DNA from 3 places in the Streptomyces sp. SD31 genome. Region 3 is predicted to be linked to each of the others. Evidence: riboswitches for the same ligand, from Rfam matches in the RefSeq annotation. Region 3 holds a riboswitch; each other region holds the start of a gene.
What was found. A riboswitch is a leader RNA that binds a small molecule or an ion and turns the genes downstream of it on or off. The one in region 3 is predicted to bind cobalamin.

Region 1 (3,904 bases), on a different contig from region 3:
GGGTTCGGGCCGCCGCCATGTCGATCAGGCCGCGCTGCGGGATCTCCCACGCCGTGCGGTAGAGGGCCCGTACGTCCGCCGGGATCCAGGCGAAGTCCTGCACCGAGCCGTTCGATTCGCGCAGCGCCTCACGGGTGCGGGCGTCCCAGACGCCCAGCGCCTTCAGCTCGTCGACCAGGTAGGAGTTGACCTGGAGGAACTCGCCGGACAGCGTCTCGCGCTTGAACAGGTTGGAGACCTGCGGCTCGATGCACTCGTAGACGCCGGCGATGGACGCGATGGTGGCGGTGGGCGCGATGGCGAGGAGGAGGGAGTTGCGCAGGCCGGTGGTGGCCATCCGGTCCCGCAGGGCGGCCCAGCGCTCCGGCCAGGTCAGGCGAACGCTCGTGAAATGGTCGGGGTGCAGGACACCCTTGGCCGTCCGGGTCTTCTCCCAGGCCGGCAGCGGGCCGCTGCGCTCGGCGAGGTCGGCGGAGGCCTCGTACGCGGCGAGCATGATGCGCTCGGCGATACGCGTGGAGAGCTGTTTCGCCTCGGCCGAGTCGAAGGGCAGCCGCAGCTTGAAGAAGACGTCCTGGAGCCCCATCGCGCCCAGCCCGACCGGGCGCCACTTGGCGTTGGACCGGCCCGCCTGCTCGGTCGGGTAGAAGTTGATGTCGACGACCCGGTCGAGGAAGGTGACGGCGGTACGGACGGTGGCGTCCAGCCGCTCCCAGTCGATGTCGCCGGTCGCCGTGTCGACGAACGCGCCGAGGTTGACCGACCCCAGGTTGCAGACCGCCGTCTCCCCGTCGTCCGTGACCTCCAGGATCTCCGTGCACAGGTTGGAGGAGTGGACGACATGGCCCGGCAGGGCCGTCTGGTTGGCGGTGCGGTTGGCGGCGTCCTTGAAGGTCATCCAGCCGTTGCCGGTCTGCGCGAGGGTGCGCATCATACGGCCGTACAGGTCGCGGGCCGGGATGGTCTTCTTCGCGAGGCCCGCCTCCTCGGCCTTGCGGTAGGCGGCGTCGAACTCCTCGCCCCACAGGTCGACCAGCTCGGGCACGTCGGCGGGGGAGAACAGGGACCACAGGGCGTCGGCGTTCACGCGGCGCATGAACTCGTCCGGGACCCAGTGCGCGAGGTTCAGGTTGTGCGTACGGCGGGCGTCCTCGCCGGTGTTGTCGCGCAGCTCCAGGAACTCCTCGATGTCGGAGTGCCAGGTCTCCAGGTAGACCGCGGCGGCACCCTTGCGCCGGCCGCCCTGGTTCACGGCGGCGACCGAGGCGTCGAGCGTCTTCAGGAACGGGACGATCCCGTTGGAGTGCCCGTTGGTGCCGCGGATCAGCGAACCCCGGGAGCGGATACGGGAGTACGACAGGCCGATGCCGCCGGCGTGCTTCGACAGGCGGGCGACCTGGTGGTAGCGGTCGTAGATGGAGTCCAGCTCGTCCTTGGGGGAGTCCAGGAGGTAGCAGGACGACATCTGGGGGTGCCGGGTGCCGGAGTTGAAGAGGGTGGGGGAGGAGGGGAGGTAGTCGAGGCGGCTCATGAGCCCGTAGAGCGCGGCGACTTCGTCGACCGACCTGGTCGTGTCGTCCTCGGCGAGGCCGGCGGCGACGCGCAGCATGAAGTGCTGGGGCGTCTCGATGACCTTTCGGGTGAGGGGGTGCCGGAGCAGGTACCGGCTGTGCAGGGTGCGCAGGCCGAAGTAGCCGAAGCGGTCGTCGGCGGCGGTGTCGATCAGGTCGTCGAGGCGGGCGCGGTGCAGACGCACGAACTCGGCGGTCCGGTCGGCGATGAGCCCCTCGCGATGGCCGACGGCCACCGACTCGGTGAAGGACGTGACGCCCTGCGAGGCGGCCTCGGCCGCGATGGAGAGGGTCAGCAGCCGGGCGGCCAGCCTGCTGTAGGCGGGGTCCTCGGAGATGAGACCGGCCGCCGCCTCGGTGGCCAGCTCGCGCAGCTCCGCTTCGTCCGCGACGGCGGACCGGCCGCGCAACGCGGCGGCGGCGACCCGGCCGGGGTCGGCGTCGGGGAGGTCGGCGGTCAGCTCGGTCAGGGTCCGCAACAAGGCGGTTCCCGGAGCGTCCTCGTCCGTCGGGACGGTCGGGACGGCTGAGGCCGGGTCTGCTGGCGCGATGGTCACGTGGGGGCTCTCCCTCGCTCGGCACGGGGGCCTTGCGGGAGGGCAGGGGGCAGCACACGAGCGCACGCGGCGTCGCGTCCACCGGCCCATTCCACGAGGCCCGGACGTCGGAGCGCACCGACCGGGTGGCCGGGGCGCGCTGTCGACAGGTCCTCGGACTGACTCTCGTACGACGGCATGCGGGCATACGTGTACGAGTACACCGTTGCGGGACAGTTCCGGATTCGCACCGGATTCCCCTGCGGCGACAGCGAGCATGAGCATACATCTTGTGCCGGGCTGTCGTGTCACCCCCAGATGTTGTGTCGGGGTGGTTTCAGAGCGTCAACTCATAGGTGAGGAGCGTGATGTCGTCGAGGGCCGGGACCGGGTTCCAGTCCCGCTCGGGCGTGCGGACGAAGCCCACCCGCTCGTAGATGCGGTGGGCGCTGTGCATGGTGCGCTGGGTCGACAGGACGATGCGTACGCAGCCCTCCGTGGCCCGTGCGCGGTCGACGCAGGCGCGTACGAGGGCCTCGCCGACGCCCCGGCCCCGGGCGTCCCGCGCGACCGCCAGCATGCGGATCTCGGCCTCGCCGGAGCGCGCAATGTCGGCCATCGGCCCGCCGCTCGGCACGAAGGTCACGCCACCCAGCAGCCGGCCCTTCTCGACCGCCACCAGCACCTCGGCTGCCGCTGCTCGCTTTGCCGCGTTCCTCAGCTCGCCGAGGTACGCGTCGCTCTCCCCGAAGTCGAGCAGACCGTCCTGGAGGTAGGCCTGCGCGGTGATCTCACCGAGGGCCTCGTACTCGCCGGGTTCCACCTGCCGGATCACGATGTCCATGCAGGTGAGTGTGGCGGACGGGTACGCCGACGGGCCGCCGGATTTCTCCGACGGCCCGTCGATGCCGGGTACTCAGTGGGACGAACCCGCAGTCGCCGGCGGCAGCTCCACCTGGACGCCCGGGTCGCCCGCGTCCGCCGTGTAGTCCTCCGGCCTGGTCTCGTCGACGCCCTCGGGGGCCTTCGCCGCCTTCAGGACGAAGGTGAGGACGACCGTCACGACCACGTTCAGCACGAACGCCGTCAGGCCGATGTAGCCGATCTCCCCGATGCCGGGGATCTCCTTCGCCGAGCCGCCGAAGTGCTTCTGCGTCGGCGAGGCGACGCCGTACGCGGCGACCGTGCCGTAGATCATGCCGACCGCCCAGCCGGCCAGCAGGGCCCAGCGGTGGAACCAGCGGGTGAACAGGCCGCCGACCAGGGCCGGGAAGGTCTGCAGGATCCAGATGCCGCCCAGGAGCTGGAAGTTGATCGCGACCGTCTTGTCCATGGTCAGGACGAAGACCAGGGCGCCCACCTTCACCAGCAGGGACACCAGCTTGGAGACCTTGGTCTCCTGCGCGGGAGTGGCGTCCGGCTTGATGAAGTCCTTGTAGATGTTGCGGGTGAAGAGGTTCGCGGCCGCGATGGACATGATGGCCGCGGGGACGAGGGCACCGATGCCGATCGCCGCGAAGGCCACGCCCGCGAACCAGGACGGGAACATGTCCTCGAAGAGCTGTGGGATCGCCAACTGGGGGTTGGTGACCGAGACTCCGGCCGCGATCGCCATGAAGCCCAGCAGGGCCAGCAGGCCGAGCATGAGGGAGTACAGCGGCAGGATCGTGGTGTTGCGGCGGATCACCTCACGGCTCCTGGAGGAGAGCGTCGCGGTGATCGAGTGCGGGTACATGAACAGCGCGAGCGCGGAACCCAACGCCAGCGTGGCGTATGTCCACTGGCCCGCCTCCGGCG
Region 2 (3,904 bases), on a different contig from region 3:
CACTCGTCGAGATTCCGGCCGCGGCGGCCGGCAAGCCCAAGGGGCATGACGTCTCGTCCCACCAGAAGAACGTCAACTGGCAGAGCGCGAAGGCGAAGGGCGCCAAGTTCGTCTACGTCAAGGCGACCGAGTCCCACACCTACCGCAACCCGTACTTCAACCAGCAGTACAACGGCTCGCGCAACGTGGGCCTGATGCGCGGCGCGTACCACTTCGCGCTGCCGAACAAGTCGTCGGGCAAGACGCAGGCGGCGCACTTCGTGCGCAACGGCGGCGGCTGGACGTCGGACGGCTGGACGCTGCCGCCCGCGCTCGACATCGAGTACAACCCGTACAGCAGGCACAAGTGCTACGGGCTGAGCAAGGCGAAGATGGTCAGCTGGATCCAGTCCTTCAGCAACGAGGTGAAACGGCTGACCGGCCGTCGTCCGGTGATCTACACCACCACGCACTGGTGGAACACCTGCACCGGCGCCAGCCGCGCCTTCGCCTCGAATCACGCACTGTGGATAGCCCGCTACGACTCCGCGACCGCGGGGGCACTGCCGGCCGGATGGCAGTTCTGGACCATCTGGCAGTACGACAACGGCAGCGGCAGCCTGCCGGGTGACCAGAATCTCTTCAACGGGTCGATGACCCAGCTGAGGAAGTTCGCCCGGGGCTCCTGAGCCTTGCGGCGCCTGGGCCGTGCGATGACCGACGAGACCGGCGGAGCAGCAATCTCCGCTTCCGTCAGAACAACCCCCTCCGCAGGACACCGTGCGGCCTGCCTCAGTTCATCTTCCGTTCACTCAGGTTACCTACGTTCGTCCGGACAACGACCTCGAACGATTGCCTGGGTAAATGGAAAACTTCTCGCTGATCCTCGCGATTGTGGTGGTAACCGCACTCGCGTTCGATTTCACGAACGGTTTCCACGACACCGCCAACGCGATGGCCACGACCATCTCGACCGGTGCGCTCAAGCCCAAGGTCGCGGTGGCCATGTCCGCCGTGCTGAACCTTGTCGGCGCCTTCCTCTCGGTGGAGGTCGCCAACACGATCTCCAAAGGTCTCGTCGACGAGACCGGCATCCGTCCCGAGGTCATCTTCGCCGCCTTGGTCGGCGCGATCCTCTGGAACCTGCTGACCTGGCTGGTCGGACTGCCCTCCAGCTCCTCGCACGCCCTCATGGGCGGCCTGATCGGCGCCACCATCGCCTCGGCCGGCGTCGGCGCGGTCCACGGCGACGTGCTCGTCACCAAGGTGCTGATCCCGGCGATCGCCGCCCCGCTGGTCGCGGGCATCGCCGCGCTGCTGGCCACGCGCCTGACGTACTCCCTCGGCAAGAAGGCCGACGGCAACGCGTCCAAGAAGGGCTACCGCGCCGGTCAGATCGCCTCCGCCGGCCTGGTCTCGCTGGCCCACGGCACGAACGACGCGCAGAAGACGATGGGCATCATCACCCTCGCCCTGGTCGCCGGCGGCACCCTCGCCCCCGACTCCGACCCGCCCATGTGGGTCATCCTCTCCGCGGGCATCGCCATCGCGCTCGGCACCTACCTCGGCGGCTGGCGCATCATCCGCACCATGGGCAAGGGCCTGACCGACCTCCAGCCGCAGCAGGGCTTCGCCGCCCAGACCAGCGCCGCGACGGTCATCCTGGCCTCCTCCCACCTGGGCTTCTCCCTCTCCACCACGCACTCCGTCTCCGGCGCGGTGATGGGCGCGGGCCTCGGCCGCAAGGGCGGCGTGGTCCGCTGGTCGACGGCCACCCGCATGTTCGTCGCCTGGGGCCTCACGCTCCCGGCCGCCGCACTGGTCGGCGCGCTCGCCGAGTACGTGACCGGCTTCGGCGCCTGGGGCACGGCCCTCGTCGCGGTGTTCCTGGTCGCCTCCAGCGCCGCCATCTGGAAGATCTCCCGCCGTGAGGTCGTCGACCACACGAACGTCAACGAGACCGACGAGCCGGCGGGTGTCGTCACCACGGCGATGGCCGCCGTGACCCCGCCTCCTACGGGCGGCACGGTGACCGAGGACCTGGCGGCCACGATCCCGGCCCCGTCCTCCGAGCCGACGCCTTCGCAGGCCACGGTCTGACACCCGGCCGTTTACTCACCCCAGTTACCCGGAAAGAAGAATCATGAAGATCGACTGGGTGGCCCTCGGCTCCGTCTTCGGCGTCAGCCTCGTGGTCACGGTGGCCCTGGTGGGCCTGTTCACCCTCGGTATCGCGGGCCTGTCCCGCCAGGAGAAGGCCTCGGCCCAGGGCGGTTCGGCCGCCCTGGCGGTCACCGGCGCGTACGCGTGCTTCGCCGCGTGTGCGGCGGCTGTGGCCTACGGCATCTATCTGATCGTGGCCTGACACACCGGCCTCCGCATCCGCCCTGCCCGCCTCCGTCTCACGACGGTGGCGGGCAGGGCGCTTTCGACTCCGGTGTGGGGTTCTGCACACTCCGCTGTCGCAGGTCAACGGCAAGTTGACGCCCCTTCCAACCCCGTGGTGGACTTCCGGAGCCATGTACGGCGGCAGAAGAGGAAGCCGGTGAAAGTCCGGCGCGGTCCCGCCACTGTCACCGGGGTAGATAGCCCCGGGAGCCAGGAACTCTCGCCGCCGGTCTCGTCGAACCAGGGCGTGGACACCCTGAGTGAGGACATAACGCGATGCTCGCCTGCCGATCGACATGCAGTATCAGACCCGCGTCTGACCCCACGGTCGGCTGACTCCGATGCGTGCCGATCGCGTCTTCGCGTACGGCGCCGCCGCCGGACTTCTCGGTGATCTGCTGCTCGGCGACCCTCGCCGGGGGCATCCGGTCGCCGCGTTCGGGCGTGCCGCCGGCGCCGTGGAGCGGGTGTTGTGGCGGGACCACCGGGGGTGGGGCGCGCTGCACACCGCCGTGTGCGCCGGTGGCGCCGTAGCGCTCGCAGCCGTCGCCGCTCGTGCCGTACGTACCTCTCCCGCCGCCTCCCTCGCACTGACCACCGCCGCCACCTGGGCCGTGGTCGGGGGGACTTCGCTCGCCCGGGAGGCCCGGGGCATCGGGCGTGCCCTGGAGGCCGGCGATGTCGAGGCGGCTCGGGCGCGGCTGCCGCATCTGTGCGGGCGGGATCCGCAGGCGCTGGATGCTGACGGGATCGCCCGGGCCGTGGTCGAGTCCGTCGCCGAGAACACCTCCGACGCGGTCGTGGGAGCGCTGGTGTGGGGGGCCTTGGGAGGAGTGCCGGCGCTGGTCGGGTTTCGGGCCGTGAACACGCTCGACGCCATGGTCGGGCACAAGTCGCCCAAGTACCGGCGGTACGGGTGGGCTTCGGCCCGGCTCGACGATGTCGCCGGGTGGCCCGGGGCGCGGCTCACCGCCGTGCTCGCGGCTGTGGCGGGGGACGATCCGCGGGGGGCCGTGCAGGCCTGGCGCGCCGATGCCGGCAAGCATCCGAGTCCCAACGCCGGGCCGGTCGAGGCGTCGTTCGCCGGCGCCCTCGGGGTGCGGCTGGGCGGAACCCTGTCGTACCGGGGGCGGGTCGAGCACCGGCCGGTGCTCAACGGTGCCGCCGGGCGTGCCGTCGTCACCCAAGACATCGAGCGTGCCGTACGGCTCTCCCGGCGCGTCGGTTGGCTCGCGCTCGGCGTCAGTGTCGCCGCGCGCCGCATCGTGAAGGGGCGTACGTCATGACGGTCGGTGGGCTTCTCGTCGCCGGTACCACCTCCGACGCCGGCAAGAGCGTCGTCACCGCCGGGATCTGCCGGTGGCTGGTGCGGCAGGGGGTCAAGGTCGCGCCCTTCAAGGCGCAGAACATGTCCCTCAACTCGTTCGTGACGCGGGAGGGGGCCGAGATCGGGCGGGCGCAGGCCATGCAGGCGCAGGCCTGCCGCGTCGAGCCGACCGCGCTCATGAACCCCGTGCTGCTCAAGCCCGGTGGCGAG
Region 3 (3,904 bases):
CTCGCCGCCCTCCTCGTACCGGTAGAGCCGCTGGTCGGCGAAGTTGACGAAGACGACGAGCGGCCGGCCGTCGACCGGCACGCCCGCCCAGGGATGTCCGCCGTACTCGACGACCCTGCTGCGCACGTTCCACGGAGCGGGCAGCACCGGCTCCTCCCGGCCGTCGGCCCGCCGCCGCACGAGTGTGCGCCGCCCGCCCTCCGTGGGCCGCGGCTCGGTCCACCACGCCTCGTCGCCGACGAAGCCCACATACTCGGGGTGCCCGTCATGCGTGGCGGCGAGGGCCGCGTCGATGGGCGAGGGCCAGGAACCGTACGCCAGCGTCCGCACTGTCTGCCTCAACTCCCCTAGGCCGTCCGCAGAAACCGGTCGAGTACACGGACGCCGAAGTGCAGCGCCTCCACCGGCACGCGCTCGTCGACGCCGTGGAACATGGCCCCGTAGTCGTAGCCGTCCGGCAGCTTCAGCGGGGAGAAGCCGTAGCCGGTGATGCCGAGCCGGGAGAACTGCTTGGCGTCCGTGCCGCCGGGCATGCAGTACGGCACCACGTGCCCCTCGGGCGCGAACTCCTCGACGGCGGCGCGCATCTTGGCGTACGTCGGCGAGTCCACCGGCGACTGGAGGGCCACCTCGCGATGGTGGAACTCCCACTCCACGTCAGGCCCGGTGAGTTCATCGAGGGTGGCGCGGAACTCGTCCTCCATGCCCGGCAGACAGCGGCCGTCGACATAGGCCACGGCCTCCCCCGGGATGACGTTGACCTTGTAACCGGCTTCCAGCATCGTCGGGTTGGCGCTGTTGCGGACGGTCGCCTCGACGAGCGCGGCCGCCGGGCCGAGCTTCTCCAGCAGGCCGTCCACGTCGTCCAGGTCGGCCTCCAGGCCGTACAGCGCGGCGAGTTCGACGAGGGCGGCGCGGACCGTCGGGGTCAGCCGCAGCGGCCACTCGTGGGCGCCGATCCGGGTGACGGCGGCGGCGAGGCGGGTGACCGCGTTCTCCCGGTTGGGTCTGGAGCCGTGCGCGGCCCGCCCGCGGGCGGTGAGCTTGACCCAGCCGGTGCCGCGCTCCCCGGCCGCGATGGGATAGATCTGCCGCCCCCCGCCGTCGTGGAAGGTGAAGGCACCGGCCTCGCTGATGCCCTCGGTGCAGCCCTCGAAGAGCCCCGCGTGCCGGTCGGCGAGAAATCCGGAGCCGTCCTCGGCGCTCGCCTCCTCGTCGGCGGTGAACGCGATCACGATGTCCCGCCGGGGCCGCACGCCTTCCCGCGCCCAGCCCCGGACGACCGCGAGGACCATCGCGTCCATGTTCTTCATGTCGACCGCGCCCCGGCCCCAGACGACCCCGTCACGGATCTCCCCGGAGAACGGGTGCACGCTCCACTCGGCGGCCTGCGCGGGCACCACGTCCAGATGGCCGTGGACGAGCAGCGCGTCCGCCGACGGGTCGGTGCCCTCGACACGGGCGACGACGTTCGTACGGCTGCTCGTGCGCTCCAGCAGGGTGGGCTCCAGGCCCGCCTCGGCCAGCCGCGCGGCGGCGTACTCGGCGGCGGGCCGCTCCCGGCAGTCGCCGCCACCCCGGTTGGTCGTGTCGATGCGGATGAGGTCGGAGGTGAACGTGACGACCTCGTCCAGTGCCTGCCCGTCAGCCATACTGCTCCTCCATCGCGGCCGAGACGATCGTGGTCACTGCCTTGAAGGTACGGATTCCCTCGTACATCCGCTCGCTGGTGTACGCCACCTTCCGCTCCCCGATCCGTTCGACACCGGGGACGACGGTGGCCGCCATGGCGAGGTGCTCGGCGTCGAACTCGACGGCGACGGTGAACGGGCCGCCGCTCACCGGCTCCTGACGGACCGCCAGCGCGGCCGCCTCCTTGGCGGCGGCCTGGATGTCCGCGGCGGTCCTGGCCGGCGTACGGCACACGGCGGCGTACCGCGAGACATGGTCCTTGACGGCGACCTTCAGCGCGCCGGGCGCGTACCCGAGCGCGTCCTCGCAGGCCACGTCGTCGCCGGTGACGAGCACGACGGGCACGCCGTACTCGGCGACGACATGCGCGTTCAGCAGCCCCTCGCTCGCCCGTACGTCGTTCAGCCACACCCCGGTGATGGAGTTGGCGAGGTAGGTGTGGGCGAGGACGCCCTCCATGCCGGCGCCCGCGTGGTAGCCGACGAAGGCGATGCCGTCCACGTCGCCGTGCTGCACGCCCTCGACCATGGACAGCGCCTTGTGCCGACCGGTGAGCATCTCCGCCCGCTCGTCGAGCCGCTCCAGCAGCAGATTGCGCATGGTCCAGTGCGCCTCGTTGATGACGACCTCGTCGGCACCGCCGGCGAAGAACCCCAGCACCGCGGCATTGACGTCCGAGGTGAACATCCCCCGGCACCGCTCCCACTGCGACGTCCCGGGCAGCACGTCGGCCGGCCAGGTAACGCCGGTGGCGCCCTCCATGTCGGCGCTGATGAGGATCTTCATACCAGGCCCTGTCCTCTCCAGGTCGGACAGCCGCAACGATTCGGCGACATCAATGGCTGACACCAGTTTCGTGGAGGGCAGCGTGAGTGTAGACCGACATCGGCGTGTCGCCACGGCTTTGCCCCAGGATGGCCTGAGTCTCGTACGGCTTCGCGCCGCGTCAGAACTTCGTTTCGAGCGAGTGGCCCACCTCGCCGGGTGCCGCTGGGCAGGAGGGTGACGTCGTAGCGCGTGTCGACGGAGCCGTTCCAGCGGCCCTGGAGCTCCGGAAGCCACGAGAGTGGTTTCGTCAGAGGCGTCGGCGCCGTCGCGGCCGACGGCCCACGCCGCGCCGAGCGCACCGGAATACCGAAAACAGGTACGACAGAACCAGGCGAACGCCCCTTTCGCGCCCCCGAGGCGCGCTTGTCAGCCACCCTGTGCGGGCACTACTGTCACCACGCCTTGGTGAACGGGAAATCCGGTGTGATGCCGGTGCGGCCCTCGCCACTGTGAATCGGGAAGTCCGGCTCCAGCCCTCACGGGCAGCCACTGGGTCTTGGGACCCGGGAAGGCGGAGCACGGGCGGTGGTACCCGTCAGCCAGGAGACCGGCCAAGGCGCGTCAACCATCCACGAGGTGCTGGAGAGGGTCTGCTGAGCCATGCACATAGCCGAGGGTTTCCTGCCTCCGGCGCACGCGGTCGCCTGGGGCGTCGCGTCCGCGCCATTCGTCGTCCACGGAGTCAAGTCACTCACCCGTGAGGTCAGGGAGCACCCCGAGAGCACACTGCTCCTCGGCGCCTCCGGGGCCTTCACGTTCGTCCTGTCCGCGCTGAAGCTGCCCTCGGTGACCGGCAGCTGCTCGCACCCCACCGGCACCGGCCTCGGCGCCATCCTGTTCCGGCCGCCGATCATGGCGGTCCTGGGCACCATCACCCTGCTCTTCCAGGCGCTGCTGCTCGCGCACGGCGGCCTGACCACGCTCGGCGCCAACGTCTTCTCGATGGCGATCGTGGGGCCCTGGGCCGGATACGCCCTGTACAAACTGCTGCGGCGGTACGACGTGCCGCTGATGGTGGCGGTGTTCTTCGGTGCGTTCCTCGCCGACCTGTCCACCTACTGCGTCACCAGCGTGCAGCTGGCGCTCGCCTTCCCCGACCCGAGCAGCGGATTCCTGGGCGCGCTCGGCAAGTTCGGCTCCATCTTCGCCGTCACCCAGATCCCCCTCGCGGTGAGCGAGGGCCTGCTGACGGTGCTCGTGATGCGGCTGCTGGTGCAGTCCAGCAAGGGCGAACTGACCCGGCTGGGCGTGCTCCTCACCAAGAAGCAGTCCGGGACCGGGACCGAGACCCAGGTGGTGGGCCGATGAGCAGGAACACGAAGATCAACCTCTTGCTGCTGCTCGTCGTGGCCGCCCTCGCGGTGCTGCCGCTGGCCCTCGGCCT

Region 1: it holds a riboswitch for cobalamin, as region 3 does, so the genes downstream of both, ACTMVF_RS26605 (ribonucleoside-diphosphate reductase subunit alpha) here and ACTMVF_RS10510 (energy-coupling factor ABC transporter permease) in region 3, are expected to answer to the same signal.
Region 2: it holds a riboswitch for cobalamin, as region 3 does, so the genes downstream of both, ACTMVF_RS37955 (cobalamin biosynthesis protein) here and ACTMVF_RS10510 (energy-coupling factor ABC transporter permease) in region 3, are expected to answer to the same signal.

Annotation. Positions count from the first base shown of each region.
Region 1 is NZ_JBQHCX010000013.1:24,459-28,362, forward strand. It holds gene ACTMVF_RS26605 (ribonucleoside-diphosphate reductase subunit alpha) at 1-2,128, opposite strand, end outside; cobalamin riboswitch at 2,256-2,392, opposite strand; gene ACTMVF_RS26610 (GNAT family N-acetyltransferase) at 2,445-2,951, opposite strand; gene mctP (monocarboxylate uptake permease MctP) at 3,024-3,904, opposite strand, start outside.
Region 2 is NZ_JBQHCX010000023.1:61,291-65,194, forward strand. It holds gene ACTMVF_RS37940 (lysozyme) at 1-668, shown strand, start outside; gene ACTMVF_RS37945 (anion permease) at 844-2,079, shown strand; gene ACTMVF_RS37950 (hypothetical protein) at 2,123-2,344, shown strand; cobalamin riboswitch at 2,467-2,606, shown strand; gene ACTMVF_RS37955 (cobalamin biosynthesis protein) at 2,709-3,653, shown strand; gene ACTMVF_RS37960 (cobyric acid synthase) at 3,650-3,904, shown strand, end outside.
Region 3 is NZ_JBQHCX010000004.1:143,100-147,003, reverse strand. It holds gene ACTMVF_RS10525 (LpqB family beta-propeller domain-containing protein) at 1-342, opposite strand, end outside; gene ACTMVF_RS10520 (M20/M25/M40 family metallo-hydrolase) at 348-1,652, opposite strand; gene ACTMVF_RS10515 (M55 family metallopeptidase) at 1,645-2,478, opposite strand; cobalamin riboswitch at 2,907-3,090, shown strand; gene ACTMVF_RS10510 (energy-coupling factor ABC transporter permease) at 3,121-3,828, shown strand; gene ACTMVF_RS10505 (energy-coupling factor ABC transporter substrate-binding protein) at 3,825-3,904, shown strand, end outside.